DNA from 2 places in the Lactococcus allomyrinae genome. Region 2 is predicted to be linked to the other one. Evidence: predicted binding sites of a transcription regulator. Region 2 holds the regulator's gene; the other holds the start of a gene.
The links. Region 2 encodes HrcA, which represses chaperone genes, less so after heat shock. Its sites were predicted from a motif close to TTAGCACTCNNNNNNNNNGAGTGCTAA; they were not measured.

Region 1: a site for HrcA is predicted at 4,841-4,867, ahead of groES (co-chaperone GroES). Genes of this name have one in related genera too.

The regions. Positions count from the first base shown of each region.
Region 1 covers NZ_CP032627.1:2,609,379-2,616,956, forward strand. Annotated here, with positions in the region: gene D7I46_RS12475 (transglycosylase domain-containing protein) at 1-480, shown strand, start outside; gene D7I46_RS12480 (GNAT family N-acetyltransferase) at 573-1,145, opposite strand; gene pepA (glutamyl aminopeptidase) at 1,382-2,449, opposite strand; gene D7I46_RS12490 (hypothetical protein) at 2,814-3,107, shown strand; gene D7I46_RS12495 (thioredoxin family protein) at 3,141-3,458, shown strand; gene ytpR (YtpR family tRNA-binding protein) at 3,546-4,181, shown strand; gene D7I46_RS12505 (single-stranded DNA-binding protein) at 4,237-4,626, shown strand; gene groES (co-chaperone GroES) at 4,903-5,187, shown strand; gene groL (chaperonin GroEL) at 5,367-6,989, shown strand; gene D7I46_RS12520 (MBL fold metallo-hydrolase) at 7,238-7,578, opposite strand, start outside.
Region 2 covers NZ_CP032627.1:1,039,237-1,046,814, reverse strand. Annotated here, with positions in the region: gene D7I46_RS04970 (histidine phosphatase family protein) at 1-440, shown strand, start outside; gene D7I46_RS04965 (M15 family metallopeptidase) at 424-1,233, shown strand; gene D7I46_RS04960 (hypothetical protein) at 1,252-1,656, shown strand; gene hrcA (heat-inducible transcriptional repressor HrcA) at 2,067-3,110, shown strand; gene grpE (nucleotide exchange factor GrpE) at 3,140-3,685, shown strand; gene dnaK (molecular chaperone DnaK) at 3,768-5,591, shown strand; gene D7I46_RS04940 (oleate hydratase) at 5,878-7,578, shown strand, end outside.

The DNA of each region.
Region 1 (7,578 bases), 1.1 Mb from region 2:
GATTATACAGATGGTTGGTTGATGCTCTCAACTCCTACTGTAACACTGGGAAGTTGGATTGGACATGACAATAATTCTCCAATGGGCTCGCTCACACCTTACTCCAAAAATGGAACTTATATGGCCAATCTGGTTAATGCGATTAACGCAGCTGACCCAACAATCTTTGGACCAGGTAAAAAATTCCCAGATCCTAATAAAGATCCAAATGTCACAAAATCAAAAGTTCTTGTGTCCACAGGAGAAAAAGCAGGAAAAATCTCAGGAGGAGCTTTGAATGGAGTTAGCATAAGTGGTGCGACTACAACTAGTTTCTGGGCAACAAAAGCTGGAGCACCAGTCACTCAGTATAACTTTGCAATTGGTGGATCAAGCTCAGATGTAGCTGATGCATGGAGTAAAATCTTGCCAAACTACAAGTCTGAAATCACCAAAAGCTCAACAACACCTTCCTCTTCTTCAAAAAAGGCAAATAATTGAACGCTGATAAGTTAAAAGATTTTTGTCAGCATACTGACAGAAAAAATAAATTGAAAAAACTTCGAAGAAGGTAATATTCTTCGAAGTTTTTATTATTTTGAAAGTTTTGTTAGCACTGACAAAGCATCAAGATAGTGTTCATTTTTACAAGAGGCAATATTTTTTTCGTCAGTAATGTAGTAGCCAAATTTTTCATAGACTTTGACAGCACGTGAACTCCAAGTCTGAGTGTGGAGGTAAAAGTCTTGATCTTTGTCGAGCTCAACCATTCTCTTTGTAATAATGGTCAGTAAACTTTTACTGAGTCCCAAGCCTTGAAATTCTGGCAAAACAGCGACCCAGTGGAGCTTTGGAACTTTAGTATTATCCTTAAAGTCCCACCAAGCAGTTGCGGTTGCTACTTTTTGTCTGTCTGAATTTTCAAGGAAAATAGTACGTTTTTCTGTTTCTGTCAGCACTGACAAAAACTTATCAGTAAAATATTTAAGTGCCAAATCTTCGTCAGTAAATTCGCCAACTGCTGTTTCAATTTTTGCCCAATCTAGCTCATCTCCAGGCTGAAAATTAACAACATGAAAACCATTCAAAAGTGGATAATCAGGGATTGGTGAGCCTACTGGTCTTTTCATAATAAAGTCGAAAAAAGGAAGGGATTTATCTAACAATAGTATCTCCGAGTTTAAATTTTGAAATTTTCTCTGTCCTCAACAAGCTAAACGTTTACCAATAGCAAATTATACTAGCTCATCTTTAGTTTCTCCTAGAAATTTATTAGATGAACTGCGTATATACTGCCTTGCGACGTTTGGGAAAATCAAGGCTTTTCTTATCCGTAACTTTGACAAAATGCGTCAAGCACAAACTTTAACTTTTGGGCGGTACGTTTGAAAGTTAAGCAGTATTAGTAATTTTTGACTTGAGCAACTTTCTCAGCATCAAGAGATTTTATGATAGCACGCAAAAAGTTTTGGGCCTGATTGAAGTCATCAAGGCTGAAAATCGTTTGGTGACTGTGAATATAGCGAGCAACAACACCGATTGTCGTTGAAGGAACACCAGCGTTTGCTAGGTGAGCAGCGCCAGCATCAGTTCCGCCTTTGGCGATGTAAACTTGTGTCTTGATATTTGCATCTTCAGCAGTATCAAGCAGGAAATTTTTCATGCCGGGAAGCATGATATGACCTGGGTCAAAGAAGCGTAGCGTTGTACCAAGACCAAGGCGCCCATTGCTATCCCCAAAAGTATCACCTGCTGGTGAGCAATCTACAGCAAAGAATAAGTCAGGATTAAACTTTGTTGTTGCTACTTTTGCACCACGTAGTCCAACTTCTTCTTGGACATTTGCCCCAATAATCAGTGTAATCGGAAGTTCTTTATTTTCCAAAAATTCGAGTAATTCAAGAATCATCAAGCAGCCATAACGATTATCCCAAGCTTTAGAGATGACATTTTTACCATTTGCGCTCAGGATTGTTTCTGTTTCTGGAATGATGATGTCGCCTTGAGCAACGCCATATTCAGCAAGTTCAGTGGCATTATCAAAACCAGCATCAAAAATGATATCTGAAATGGCTGGGATACTAGGAGTTGCACCTGTTCCACGAAGAAGATGTGGAGGTAAGCCACCGGTCACAACAGGGATTTTTTTGCCTTGACGTGTGAAGAGGGTAAAGCGTTGTGCCGAAACGACAAGAGGGTTCCATCCACCAAGTGAAACAACACGTAAAGTTCCGTCAGACTTGATTTCAGATACCATGAATCCTACTTCATCCATATGTGCAGCTACCATGATGCGCGGTGCATTTTCTTTTTTGCTTTCTTTGGTAACAAAAATACCACCAAGTCCATCAAATTCAGGAGTGTAGCCAAGTTCAATCATACGTTGTTTGAGGTATTCACGTACAGGTGCTTCAAATCCAGAGGTTGCTTGAAGCTCAGTGAGTGTTTTGATTTTGTCGAAAAGTTCCATTTTTTCTCCTTTATACTAGTTCATCTCTGAAGCTGTGTTAGCAGATTTAGTAGTTGAACTGCAGATATACTGCTTTTAGTTTTGCTTGCTAAGCAAACGGATAGCGTAGACCATTCATAGAATGGTGCACAAAGTGTGTATCTTGTGACGATTGGAAAAAGCAATTTTTTGCTCATTCGTAAACTTTAATTTCTAAAAGAAACTTTTAGAAATTAAAATAGTATTAGACAAGGTGTGAGGCGTTTGTTTAACTGCTAACTCACAGCACACCATTATTATGTCAAAATTTACTGACAGACTTTTGTCAGTACGATTTTGAGGATTTACACTATAATTATAGCAGGATTTATGGTAAAATTTCACTATGAAAAAAATATTGAAGTTTGGTTTAGGTATTGTTGCGGGAGCAGCAACCGCTCATGTGGTCTATCATGGTTATAAATCTATGGAAGAAAATCTACTTCGTGAACTGACTGATACAGCACGACAGCATTTTTCTGATGAGAAAATTGATGTTGTATGGATTTTTGAGGACCCAGACCACGGGGCATATTTCAAAGGAGGCGTTGTGAATGGCAACAAAGCTATTTCTTTTGAAATTAATGCAGAAACCTTAGAAATATCAAGTGAGAAAAATACAAAAATTAAACTGATATAAGTTTGTTTTTGATAAATATTGGAGGAAAAAAATATGATTATCCCTAAAAATATTGAAAATTTGGCAGAACTTGTCAAAGCACCTGGAAAACACGTCTTCTTTTTTACAGCTGGTTGGTGTGGCGATTGTAACTTTATCAAGCCTAAAATGCCAGAAATTGAGGCTGAAAACTCAGAGTTTGAATTTATTGAAGTGGATCGAGATGAATACATGGATGTAGCAGTCGAATGGGGGATTATGGGAATTCCAAGTTTTGTTGTTATTGAAGATGGCAAAGAAACAGCACGTTTGGTCAATAAACTTCGTAAAACAAAAGAAGAAGTTAATACATTTTTGGCAACAGCTAAATAAAAAACACTGTCAGTGCACTGACAGTGTTTCTGATACAATGTCAAAGCTGTCAGCATACTGACAAAAACTAAAGAGGAAAATAATAAAATGATTGCAACTTACAATACACATGTAGGTGATGTTTTGATGCTCATCGTAGCAAATGATGAAGGAAAAAAAGTCAATTTCGAACGCAAAGGAAAAATTGCTCGCGTTTTTGTTGAAGAAACAGGAGCAACCGTTGCATGGAACATTTTTGAAGCAAAATCAATTCTGTCAGCACTGACAGAGCTTGAACACAATGGACAACTTTTCTTGTCATCTGATGATGTTGAAATTCTTAATAAAGAATTTAGAAAATCAGGCTTTGATGAAGTACTTGTCTACGATGCGCAACCAAAATTTGTTGTGGCTGAAATTGTTGAAATGGAAGAACATCCTGACTCTGACCATCTTCATGTTTGTAAAGTCAATGTTGGTTTTAAAGAACCTGTTCAAATTGTCTGTGGAGCACCAAATGCAATAGTTGGCTTAAAAACAGTAGCCGCTTTACCAGGAGCAATGATGCCAAATGGTGCGCTTATTTTTCCAGGTGCATTACGAGGAGTTTTATCTTTTGGAATGCTTTGCTCAGCGCGTGAGTTAGAACTTCCGAATGCTCCACAAGTCAGAGGAATCATCGAGCTTTCCCAAGCATTATCAGCGGGAGAAAAATTTGATTCTAAAACGATGTGGAAAGCATAAAAAATGTGACAAATTCCTTTTGTTTACGTATAAGTAAACAGGAGGAATTTTTTTAATGAATAAAACAATGCTTATCGGCAGACTCACTAGCTCAGCCGAACTATCGAAAACGTCAAATGACAAATCCTACACTCGTATCACATTGGCAGTCAATCGCCGTTTTAAAAATGAAAATGGTGAACGAGAAGCAGATTTTATCTCAGTAGTATTCTGGGGAAAATTAGCAGAAACACTCTCTTCCTACTCCAAAAAAGGAACACTTATCTCCGTAGAAGGAGAAATAAGAACTCGAAACTATACAGATAAGTCCAATCAGAAACACTATGTCACTGAAATTTTGGGAATGAATTACGACCTACTTGAAAGTAGAGCAACGATTGCTTTAAGAGAAAACGCAGCAAAGACGGAAGAAATATTACTCGAAGCTGAAGAATTACCTTTCTAATACATCAGATGGATAAGAAATTATATTGAAACAGGTTTATATCTATAATCCTAAATAAATTGGCGTTGCTCCATCACTCCATCAATTGATAAAGAGATACAGCAATTACAGTTAATCAATCTAATAATCAATTTAGTAGTGTCACATTGATACACAATAGAAAGAAGTTTTTTCTTGACTAAAACTGACCTTTGAGATAAAATAATAATCAGAGTTAGCACTCTTTATCTTAGAGTGCTAACAAAAATAGAAAAATTAACTTACGGAGGTATTCTCATGTTAAAACCTTTATTTGACCGCGTAGTGTTACGTGTGAAAGAAGAGGAAGAAAAATCAATTGGTGGTATTGTACTTGCAGCTGCAGCTCAGGAAAAGCCGCAAATTGCTGAAGTTATTGCCGTAGGACCTGGAAAAACGACAAACCACGGCACGCTCGTTGCACCGACAGTAAAAGTAGGAGACACAGTTGTTTTTGAAAAATTTGCTGGAAGTCAAATTAAAGTGGATGGAGAAAACTATCTTATCGCCCACGAAAGCGACTTACTTGCCATTCTTGATTAACATAAAACTGATTAAATAATAAGTTGAGAAGTTTGTACTAAACGAAAATACAGTAGTTTAACTTTTTTTGTTTTATATGCTTGCAAATTTTAGCTTTAAATCCAGAGTAGCTAACAAATAATTTTCGTGATTTTAGAACAAACAATCTTCACATCTTAAATCTTAAAGGAGATGAAAAAATGTCAAAAGAAATTAAATTTTCAAGTGATGCTCGTACTGCAATGATGCGAGGAATTGATATTCTAGCAGATACTGTAAAAACAACATTGGGACCTAAAGGACGTAATGTTGTTCTTGAAAAATCATACGGTTCACCATTGATTACTAACGATGGGGTAACAATTGCCAAAGAAATTGAGCTTGAAGACCATTTCGAAAATATGGGAGCAAAGCTTGTGAGTGAAGTAGCTTCAAAAACAAATGATGTTGCAGGTGACGGAACAACTACTGCAACAGTACTCACTCAAGCTATTGTCCGTGAAGGACTAAAGAACGTGACTGCTGGTGCTAATCCAGTTGGAATTCGTCGTGGTATCGAAGTGGCAACAGAAGCAGCTATTGCAGCAATTAAAGACATGGCAATCCCTGTTCATGATAAATCAGCTATTGCGCAAGTTGCAACAGTTTCATCAAGAAGTGAAAAAGTTGGTGAGTATATTTCTGATGCAATGGAACGTGTGGGAGCCGACGGTGTTATCACCATTGAAGAGTCAAAAGGAATGCAAACTGAACTTGATGTTGTTGAAGGAATGCAGTTTGACAGAGGTTATCTCAGCCAATATATGGTTTCCAATACTGAAAAAATGGTCGCTGAATTGGATAATCCTTATATTCTTATCACTGATAAGAAAATCTCAAATATCCAAGAAATTTTACCTCTACTTGAGCAAATTTTGAAAACAAATCGTCCATTGCTTATTGTTGCTGATGATGTGGATGGTGAAGCACTTCCAACACTTGTGCTCAATAAAATCAAGGGTGTATTTAATGTTGTTGCAGTTAAGGCACCAGGATTTGGTGATCGCAGAAAAGCTCAACTTGAAGATTTGGCAATTTTGACGGGTGGAACAGTGATTACTGAAGAACTTGGTCTTGATTTGAAAGATGCAACACTTGATGCACTTGGTCAGGCTGCAAAAGCAACAGTTGATAAAGAACATACCACAATTGTTGAAGGTGCTGGAATGCCAGATGCTATCGCAAATCGTGTTGCGATAATCAAAGCACAAATTGAAAAAACAACATCAGATTTTGACCGTGAAAAACTTCAAGAACGCCTTGCGAAACTTGCTGGCGGTGTAGCCGTTATTAAAGTTGGTGCTGCCACAGAAACAGAGCTTAAAGCGATGAAATTGCTCATTGAAGATGCTCTTAATGCCACACGCGCAGCTGTGGAAGAAGGTATTGTTTCAGGTGGAGGAACTGCTTTTGTTAACTCAATTGCCGCTCTGGATGCTTTAGAATATGAAGGTGATGTGCAAACAGGAATTAATATTGTACGTCGCGCTCTTGAAGAACCGGTACGTCAAATCGCTGCCAATGCTGGCTTTGAAGGTTCTGTTGTTATTGACAAACTTCGGTCAACGTCAGCGGGAACAGGATTCAACGCTTCTACAGGCGAATATGTGAACATGATTGAAACAGGAATCGTGGATCCAGCGAAAGTCACACGTTCTGCTCTTCAAAATGCAGCTTCAGTGGCTGGATTGATTTTGACAACAGAAGCAGTCGTTGCAAATCAACCAGAACCAGCAACTCCAGTTCCACCAATGGACCCTTCAATGATGGGTGGCATGATGTAAAAACTCATTATAAAAGTAGAAGATTAAACTAAAAGTCTCTTGAACATTCAGGAGACTTTTATTATTATCAACACATATTAACAACCTAAAAAAATAAAATTAAAAAATATTCTTTATTGAGTTTCATTTAAGGAGATGCTGTTACAATTGGGTATACTCCTAAAAAATATCTTTTATACTAATCCAAAACTAAAAAAATGCTCGCTGGCAAACCGAGCATTTTTTTTATATATTATTATAAGATAAGTTCAAATATCGAATAATTTACTTGCGTGTTCGTGACTTGTATCAATAATATTAACTTCACGCTTAGTATCAACATCATGTTGTTGGAGATATCCATCCATTGTGAGATGAGCAAGTTCTTTGATGTTATTATGAAGACTTAGATGCCCAAGAAAGATACGTTTTGTTTTGTTACCAAGTATGTTAAACGCAGCTTCTGCACCATCTTCATTAGACAGATGACCTTGGTCGCTTAAAATACGCTGCTTTGTTTTCCAAGGATACCCACCCATACGGAGGATCTCTATGTCGTGGTTGGATTCCATTAAATAACCATCTGCGTTTTCAATAGTTCCACGCATTC
Region 2 (7,578 bases):
AGTGGTGTTTTGGGTCATTTGATGGTGGCTATGATGGAGAACTGTTTGATGGCGTCCTACCACGAATTTTTGCAGAAAATGGCTCATTTAATGGTACATTTCCAGATGATGAAAAAATTGCTAATGCTATTTTTGCAGTGGATACTGCAGGTTGGGCAGAGCCTTGGGAAAAGCTCTCTGGGCGCATTATTGAGGGCTTTACTGATATTGCGCGTGAAGCAGAAACCACTGGAAGTAAAAATATCGTTATTGTTAGTCATGGGATGACGATTGGCAGCTTTGTTAAGCTTATTAATCCAGAGCTGCCACGACCTCGCGGATTAGATAATGGGTCGGTGACACATTTGACTTTTGAAGATGGTAAATTTACCGTTGGACTTGTTGGCGATATGAGCTATAGAACTTTAGGAAATCAAAAATTAAATGCCTTACAGAACTAGACGAGAAAAATCAAGAACAAAAAGTAAAAAAACGGTATTGATTCTTTTAGCGTTGTTGATAATTGTTCTTTTGTCAACATTTATTATCTTTAAGAGCTTACAAAAGCCGGAAAAATCGAGCTTACAAACCGTCAGTACTGACAAAAGTTCTGTCAGTTCATCATCAACTTCAAAAACATCTGAAAGTGAAAAAACAGATTTACCAAATGCTCACCAATCAGATTGGGACTTGGTTCTTGTCAATCGAGAAAATATAAAAGCTGAGATGAATCCAGTGCTTGCAACGGTTGATGGCAAACAAGTCGATGCAAGAATTGAAAAAGCAACTCAAGATTTCCTAGCAGCTGCTAAACAAATTTCACCAGCGGAACATTTGATTTCGGGTTATCGCTCAGTTGCTTATCAGGAAGAACTTTATAATATGTATATTTCACAGGAAATGGCTGGATATGGAACGGTAAAGCAAACGGGGCAACAGATTTCTAAGGAAGAAGCCATTAAAAATGTCCAAACCTACTCTCAACCCCCAGGTTCATCAGAGCATCAAACAGGACTTGCGATTGACATGAGCACTGTGGACAGTCTAAATGCTGAACCCGTAGATATTGCAGCAAAAGTTCAAGCGCTTGCACCGACTTATGGTTTTGTCCTTCGCTTTTTCAAGGGAGGAGAAGCATCGACAGGCGTACACTATGAGGACTGGCATTTTCGCTATGTGGGTGTTGAAAATGCTAAATATATGACGGAGCATCATTTAACTCTGGAAGAATATCTCAAGTTACTTCCAGCTTAAATTTTGAAAGGATTGGAAATGTTCAGTAAAGTATGGTTGTTACTCTATGCTAATGTGGCACTTTTCATCTATGCTACTGTTGAAATGATTAAAATATTGATAAAACATGATAATTTTTTCACTCATTTTTTAAATAATATTTTTGTAAATGTTAAATCACTTACTGACCAGATTCTGTCAGCACTGACAGCTTGGCAAAATTTGCTTTATCTTGCAATTTTTGCACTGTTAATCTTTCTTCTGATTAAATTTTGGCGTGTGACTTTTGTTTTGCTAGAAATTATCACCGCTTTCTTGCTTTTAGACTATGTCATATTATTTGTCAGTCATGAGATTAGATTTGAGAATGCTTTTGTTATTGCTGTCATCATCATTACACTGATGAACATCTGGCAGACTTCTAGAGAGCTTCGCCTGATGTAGCAAAGAAAAAGTTGTATAAAAAATAAATTAGCACTCTGTTAAAAAGAGTGCTAATTTTTACGTCTTTTTTCTTGACAAGCAATAAACAAAGGGTTATAATAGCTTTGTTAGCACTTGAGAGGTTAGAGTGCTAAATCAGAAAATGACGATGCTCTGCAAGTGAAAGAGACACAAAATGCCCAAGGGAAACTTTGAGGTTGCGGATAAAATTTTGCCCGACAACATGTCTTCACTGCGACAGAAAGGAGCTCGAAGCGCCCGAAGGAAGCTTTGAGGTTGCGGATAAAATTTTGCCCAGCAAAATGTCTTCACTGCGACAGAAAGGAGCTCGAAGCGCCCGAAGGAAGCTTTGAGGTTGCGGATAAAATTTTGCCCAGCAAAATGTCTTCACTGCGACAGAAAGGAGCAGTATGATTACAGAACGTCAAAGACAAATCTTAAATCTGATTGTTTCACTCTATGCGAAAGAGCATACGCCGATTGGTTCAAAGGCTCTCCTTGATAGTATTCAAGCTTCAAGTGCAACCATCAGAAATGATATGAAAGTGCTTGAAAATCTTGGATTAATACAAAAAGAGCACACATCAAGCGGTCGGGTTCCAAGTATCTCTGGCTATAAATACTTTGTTGAAAATGTCATTCAGCTTGAAGAATTTAGTCAAAATGACCTTTTTAAAGTAATGAAAGCTTTTGATGGTGAATTTTATCGCTTATCTGACCTTTTTGAAACGGCAGCGCATACTTTGTCAGTGCTGACGGGATTGACTAGTTTTGTTTTGAATGTTCCACAACGCGAACAAAGTCTAGCTTCTTTTGAAATGGTGATGTTAGATAATCATTCGGTATTATCAGTGATTACATTAGGAACGGGAGAAGTTAGAACCGATCAATTTATCCTGCCAAAATCCATGACGGAAGCAGATTTGCAAGTTTTTACTCAACTTGTCAAAGAGCGGTTAGTAGGAAAGAAAGTGATTGATATTCATTACACATTAAGAACTGAGATTCCGCAAATTGTTCAGCGTTATTTCAAAGTAACAAGTGAAGTGTTACAACTTTTTGAATCAATTTTTAATGACTTATTTGTAGAACGTCTGACCGTTGCAGGTCGTAAAAATATTTTTGATTATGCAACAGAAAATCTCTCAGAACTTTATAAATTATTCAGCGATGATGAAAGAATGCTCCATGAGATTCGTGAAATCACGAACAATGATGAAATGCGTGCAGTAAAATTTGATAATGATGAAAAATACATGAAAAATTTAACGATTATTTCACAAAAATTTGTTATTCCTTATCGTGGTCTAGGTACTCTAACAGTAGTTGGTCCAGTTGAGATGGATTATCAACGTATCATGTCCATCTTAGATTTAGTAGCTAAAGTGCTGACAATGAAACTAACCGATTATTACCGTTATCTTGATGGTAATCATTATGAAATTAGAAAATGATAAAAAATTTATTCAAAAGAGGAGGGCATATGTCCGAAGAAATTAAAGACAAGAATAGAGAAAAAGTCGAAAATGAGCAAGTTGAGGAAAGCTTGACAGAAGAAGCACTTGAGGATATTGTCGAGGAAGAAATCAACGAAGTTGAAGAAGCACAACAGTTGGCTTCAGAGTGGGAAAACAAATTCTTACGTGTGTCAGCTGAAATGCAAAATGTTCAGCGCCGAGGCAATGAAGAACGTCTTCAACTTGTGAAATATCGTTCACAAGATTTGGCTAAGAAAATCTTGCCTTCACTTGACAATCTGGAACGTGCTCTTGCTGTTGAAGGTCTTACAGAAGATGTCAAAAAAGGACTTGAAATGGTACAAGAAAGCCTGAAAGCAGCACTTAAAGAAGAAGGTGTTGAAGAAGTCGCGGCTGAGGGTGTACCTTTTGACCCTAACTTCCACATGGCCGTTCAAACCGTTGAAGCGGACGAAGAACATCCGACAGATACAGTAGCACAAGTTTTCCAAAAAGGTTATAAGCTCCATGACCGCATTCTTCGTCCAGCGATGGTTGTAGTGGCGCAATAAGCAATATAGATTGTCCGAGATGACAATAAACTATAAAAAAATAAAAATAATTAAAAAATAAAAAGAAGAAGGTAAAATAAAAATGGCAAAAATTATCGGTATTGACCTTGGTACAACAAACTCAGCAGTAGCAGTCCTTGAAGGAACTGAATCAAAAATCATTCCAAATCCAGAAGGAAACCGTACAACACCATCTGTTGTTGCTTTCAAAAATGGTGAAATTCAAGTTGGTGATGCTGCAAAACGTCAGGCAGTGACAAATCCAGATACAATCCTCTCAATCAAATCAAAAATGGGAACGAATGAGAAAGTTTCTGCAAACGGTAAAGAATACACACCACAAGAAATTTCAGCTATGATTTTGCAAAACTTGAAAGCTACAGCTGAAGCCTATCTTGGTGAAAAAGTAGAAAAAGCAGTCATCACAGTACCTGCTTATTTCAATGACGCACAACGTCAAGCGACAAAAGATGCAGGTAAAATCGCGGGTCTTGAAGTTGAACGTATTGTCAACGAACCGACAGCAGCAGCGCTTGCTTATGGTCTTGATAAGACAGATAAAGATGAAAAAATCCTTGTCTTTGACCTTGGGGGTGGTACATTTGACGTTTCAATCCTTGAACTTGGCGATGGCGTCTTCGACGTTTTGGCAACTGCTGGTAACAACAAACTCGGTGGGGACGACTTTGACCAAAAGATTATTGACTGGATGGTTGCTGAATTTAAGAAAGAAAATGCCATTGACCTTGCACAAGACAAAATGGCCTTGCAACGTTTGAAAGATGCTGCTGAAAAAGCGAAAAAAGACCTTTCTGGTGTATCATCAACTAATATTTCATTACCATTTATCACAGCTGGAGCTGCTGGACCACTTCACTTGGAAATGACTTTGACTCGTGCAAAATTTGACGAATTGACTCATGATTTAGTTGAAGCAACACGTCAACCTGTCCGCCAAGCGCTTTCTGACGCTGGGTTGTCAACTTCTGATATTGATGAAGTACTCTTGGTTGGCGGCTCAACTCGTATCCCAGCTGTCGTTGAACTCGTGCGCAAAGAAACAGGTAAAGAACCTAACAAATCTGTCAACCCTGATGAAGTTGTTGCCATGGGTGCAGCAATTCAAGGTGGGGTCATCACAGGGGATGTCAAAGACGTTGTCTTGCTTGATGTTACACCATTGTCACTTGGTATCGAAACAATGGGCGGTGTCTTCACAAAATTGATTGACCGCAATACAACGATTCCAACTTCTAAATCACAAGTCTTCTCAACTGCCGCTGACAATCAACCTGCTGTTGATATTCATGTCCTCCAAGGCGAACGTCCAATGGCTGCGGACAACAAGACTTTGGGTCGTTTCCAATTGACAGATATTCCTGCTGCACCTCGCGGTATCCCACAAATTGAAGTAACATTTGACATTGATAAAAATGGTATCGTTTCTGTAAAAGCTAAAGATCTCGGTACTCAAAAAGAACAAACGATTGTCATCAAATCAAACTCTGGTCTTTCTGACGAAGAAATTGACAAGATGATGAAAGACGCTGAAGCAAATGCGGATGCAGATGCTAAACGTAAAGAAGAAGTTGATACACGTAACGAAGCCGATGCGCTTGTCTTCCAAACTGAAAAAACTTTGAAAGATCTTGAAGGAAAAGTAGATGAAGCCGAAGTCAAGAAAGCTGAAGATGCTAAGGAAGCGCTCAAGAAAGCTCTTGAAGGCGATGATATTGATGATATCAAAGCTAAGTCAGAAGCACTCTCTGAAATTGCACAAAACTTGGCTGTAAAACTTTACGAACAAGCCAATGCAGCTCAGCAAGCAGCTGGAGAAGCTGATACTACTCAAGAAACTCCAAAAGATGATAACACATTTGATGGTGACTTTGAAGAAAGTAAATAATATTTACCGATAAACTATGAAAAGCACTGATAGAAATTCTGTCAGTGCTTTTTTTATTTTTGTAAATATAAAAGATGATGAAAGTTTACTGACAGAATATCTGTCAGTATTTTTTTGAATATTAGACAAAAATAGACACAGTGTCTAAAAAATAAAACTATCTCTTGCAATCGTTTTCCTATTGTATTATGATAAAAATAACAACAGAATAAAGATTATGAGTGACCAAATGGCAGCTTATAATCAAGAAAAGATGCTTTGCTAATCAAAGTATTTGGAGGATAATATGCGTTATACTAATGGAAATTATGAGGCTTTTGTGCATCCTAAAAAGCCGGGAAATGTCGAAGGAAAATCAGCCTATATTGTGGGAGCAGGTCTTGCGGGGCTTGCAGCTGCGGTATTTCTCATTCGTGATGGGCAAATGTCTGGATCTAACATTCACATCTTGGAAGAGCTTACACTATCTGGTGGTTCATTAGATGGCTCATTTATTCCTCATGATGGTTTTGTTGTGCGTGGTGGCCGTGAAATGGAAAATCATTTTGAATGCCTTTGGGATCTTTTCAGGTCAGTTCCATCACTTGAAATGGACAATGCGTCCGTTTTGGATGAATTTTATTATTTAGACAAAGAAGACCCTAATTCATCAAATTGTAGAATCATTCATAAACGCGGACACCGTGTTTCCGATGATGGACAATTCACACTAAGTCCAAAAGCTCAAGATGAAATTGTCAAGTTATTTATGACAAAAGAAGAATTACTTGTTGGCAAGAAAATCGAGGATTGCTTTACGGAAGAGTTTTTTGAATCAAATTTCTGGCTCTACTGGTGTTCCATGTTTGCTTTTGAAAAATGGCACTCAGCAATTGAAATGCGCCGTTATATTATGCGTTTCATTCATCATATTAAAGGCTTGCCAGATTTTACAGCACTAAAATTTACCAAGTATAATCAATATGAATCGTTGGTCAAACCCCTTATTACTTATTTACAAAGCCAAGGTGTTGATTTCCGTTATGGCTCACAAGTAGAAAATATCGAAGTTGATTTTTCAGAAAATAAAAAAGTCGCAAAAACAATCAAATTTGCTGATGGAAGTTCGTCAGCACTGACAGAAAATGATTTGGTCTTTGTCACTAATGGCTCAATCACTGAAAGCTCCACCCAAGGCTCACCACTTGAGCCAGCACCCATTACTCACGAACTTGGAGGTTCATGGAAACTTTGGAAAAATCTGTCAGCACAGTCACAAGAATTTGGTCATCCAGACGTTTTCTGTCAGAACTTACCAAAAGAAAGCTGGTTTGTGTCAGCAACAGTCACATGGAAAAATTTAAAAATACAGCCTTATTTTGAAAAATTAACCCATCGTGAACTTCGCTCAGGAAAAGTAGTCACAGGTGGAATCATCACAGTGAAAGATTCCAATTGGTTGCTGTCATTTACAACCCACCGTCAGCCACATTTTAAAGAACAAAAAGACCAAGAAACTGTGACTTGGGTTTACGGTTTACTCTCCAATACCGAAGGAAATTTCATCAAAAAACCGATTGAAGAATGCACAGGCGAAGAAATCACGCAAGAATTACTCTATCATCTGGGGATGCCTATTGATGAAATTGCTGATTTTGTTCATGAAAATACGAATACAATTCCTGTTTATATGCCTTTCATCACCTCGTACTTTATGCTTCGTGAGCCTGGAGATCGTCCACTTGTTGTCCCAAAAGACTCCGTCAATCTTGCCTTTCTAGGAAATTTTGCAGAAACCAAAAGAGATACAGTATTTACTACGGAATACTCTGTTCGTACAGCGATGGAAGCCGTCTATCAGCTTCTTGATGTTGACCGAGGAGTACCAGAAGTTTATGCATCAGCTTATGATTTACGGGCACTTGCAGGTTCAGTATACTATCTATCAGATAAGAAAAAGCTAGAAGAAATGGATTTGCCACTTATTAAAAAACAAGCACTGAAATTA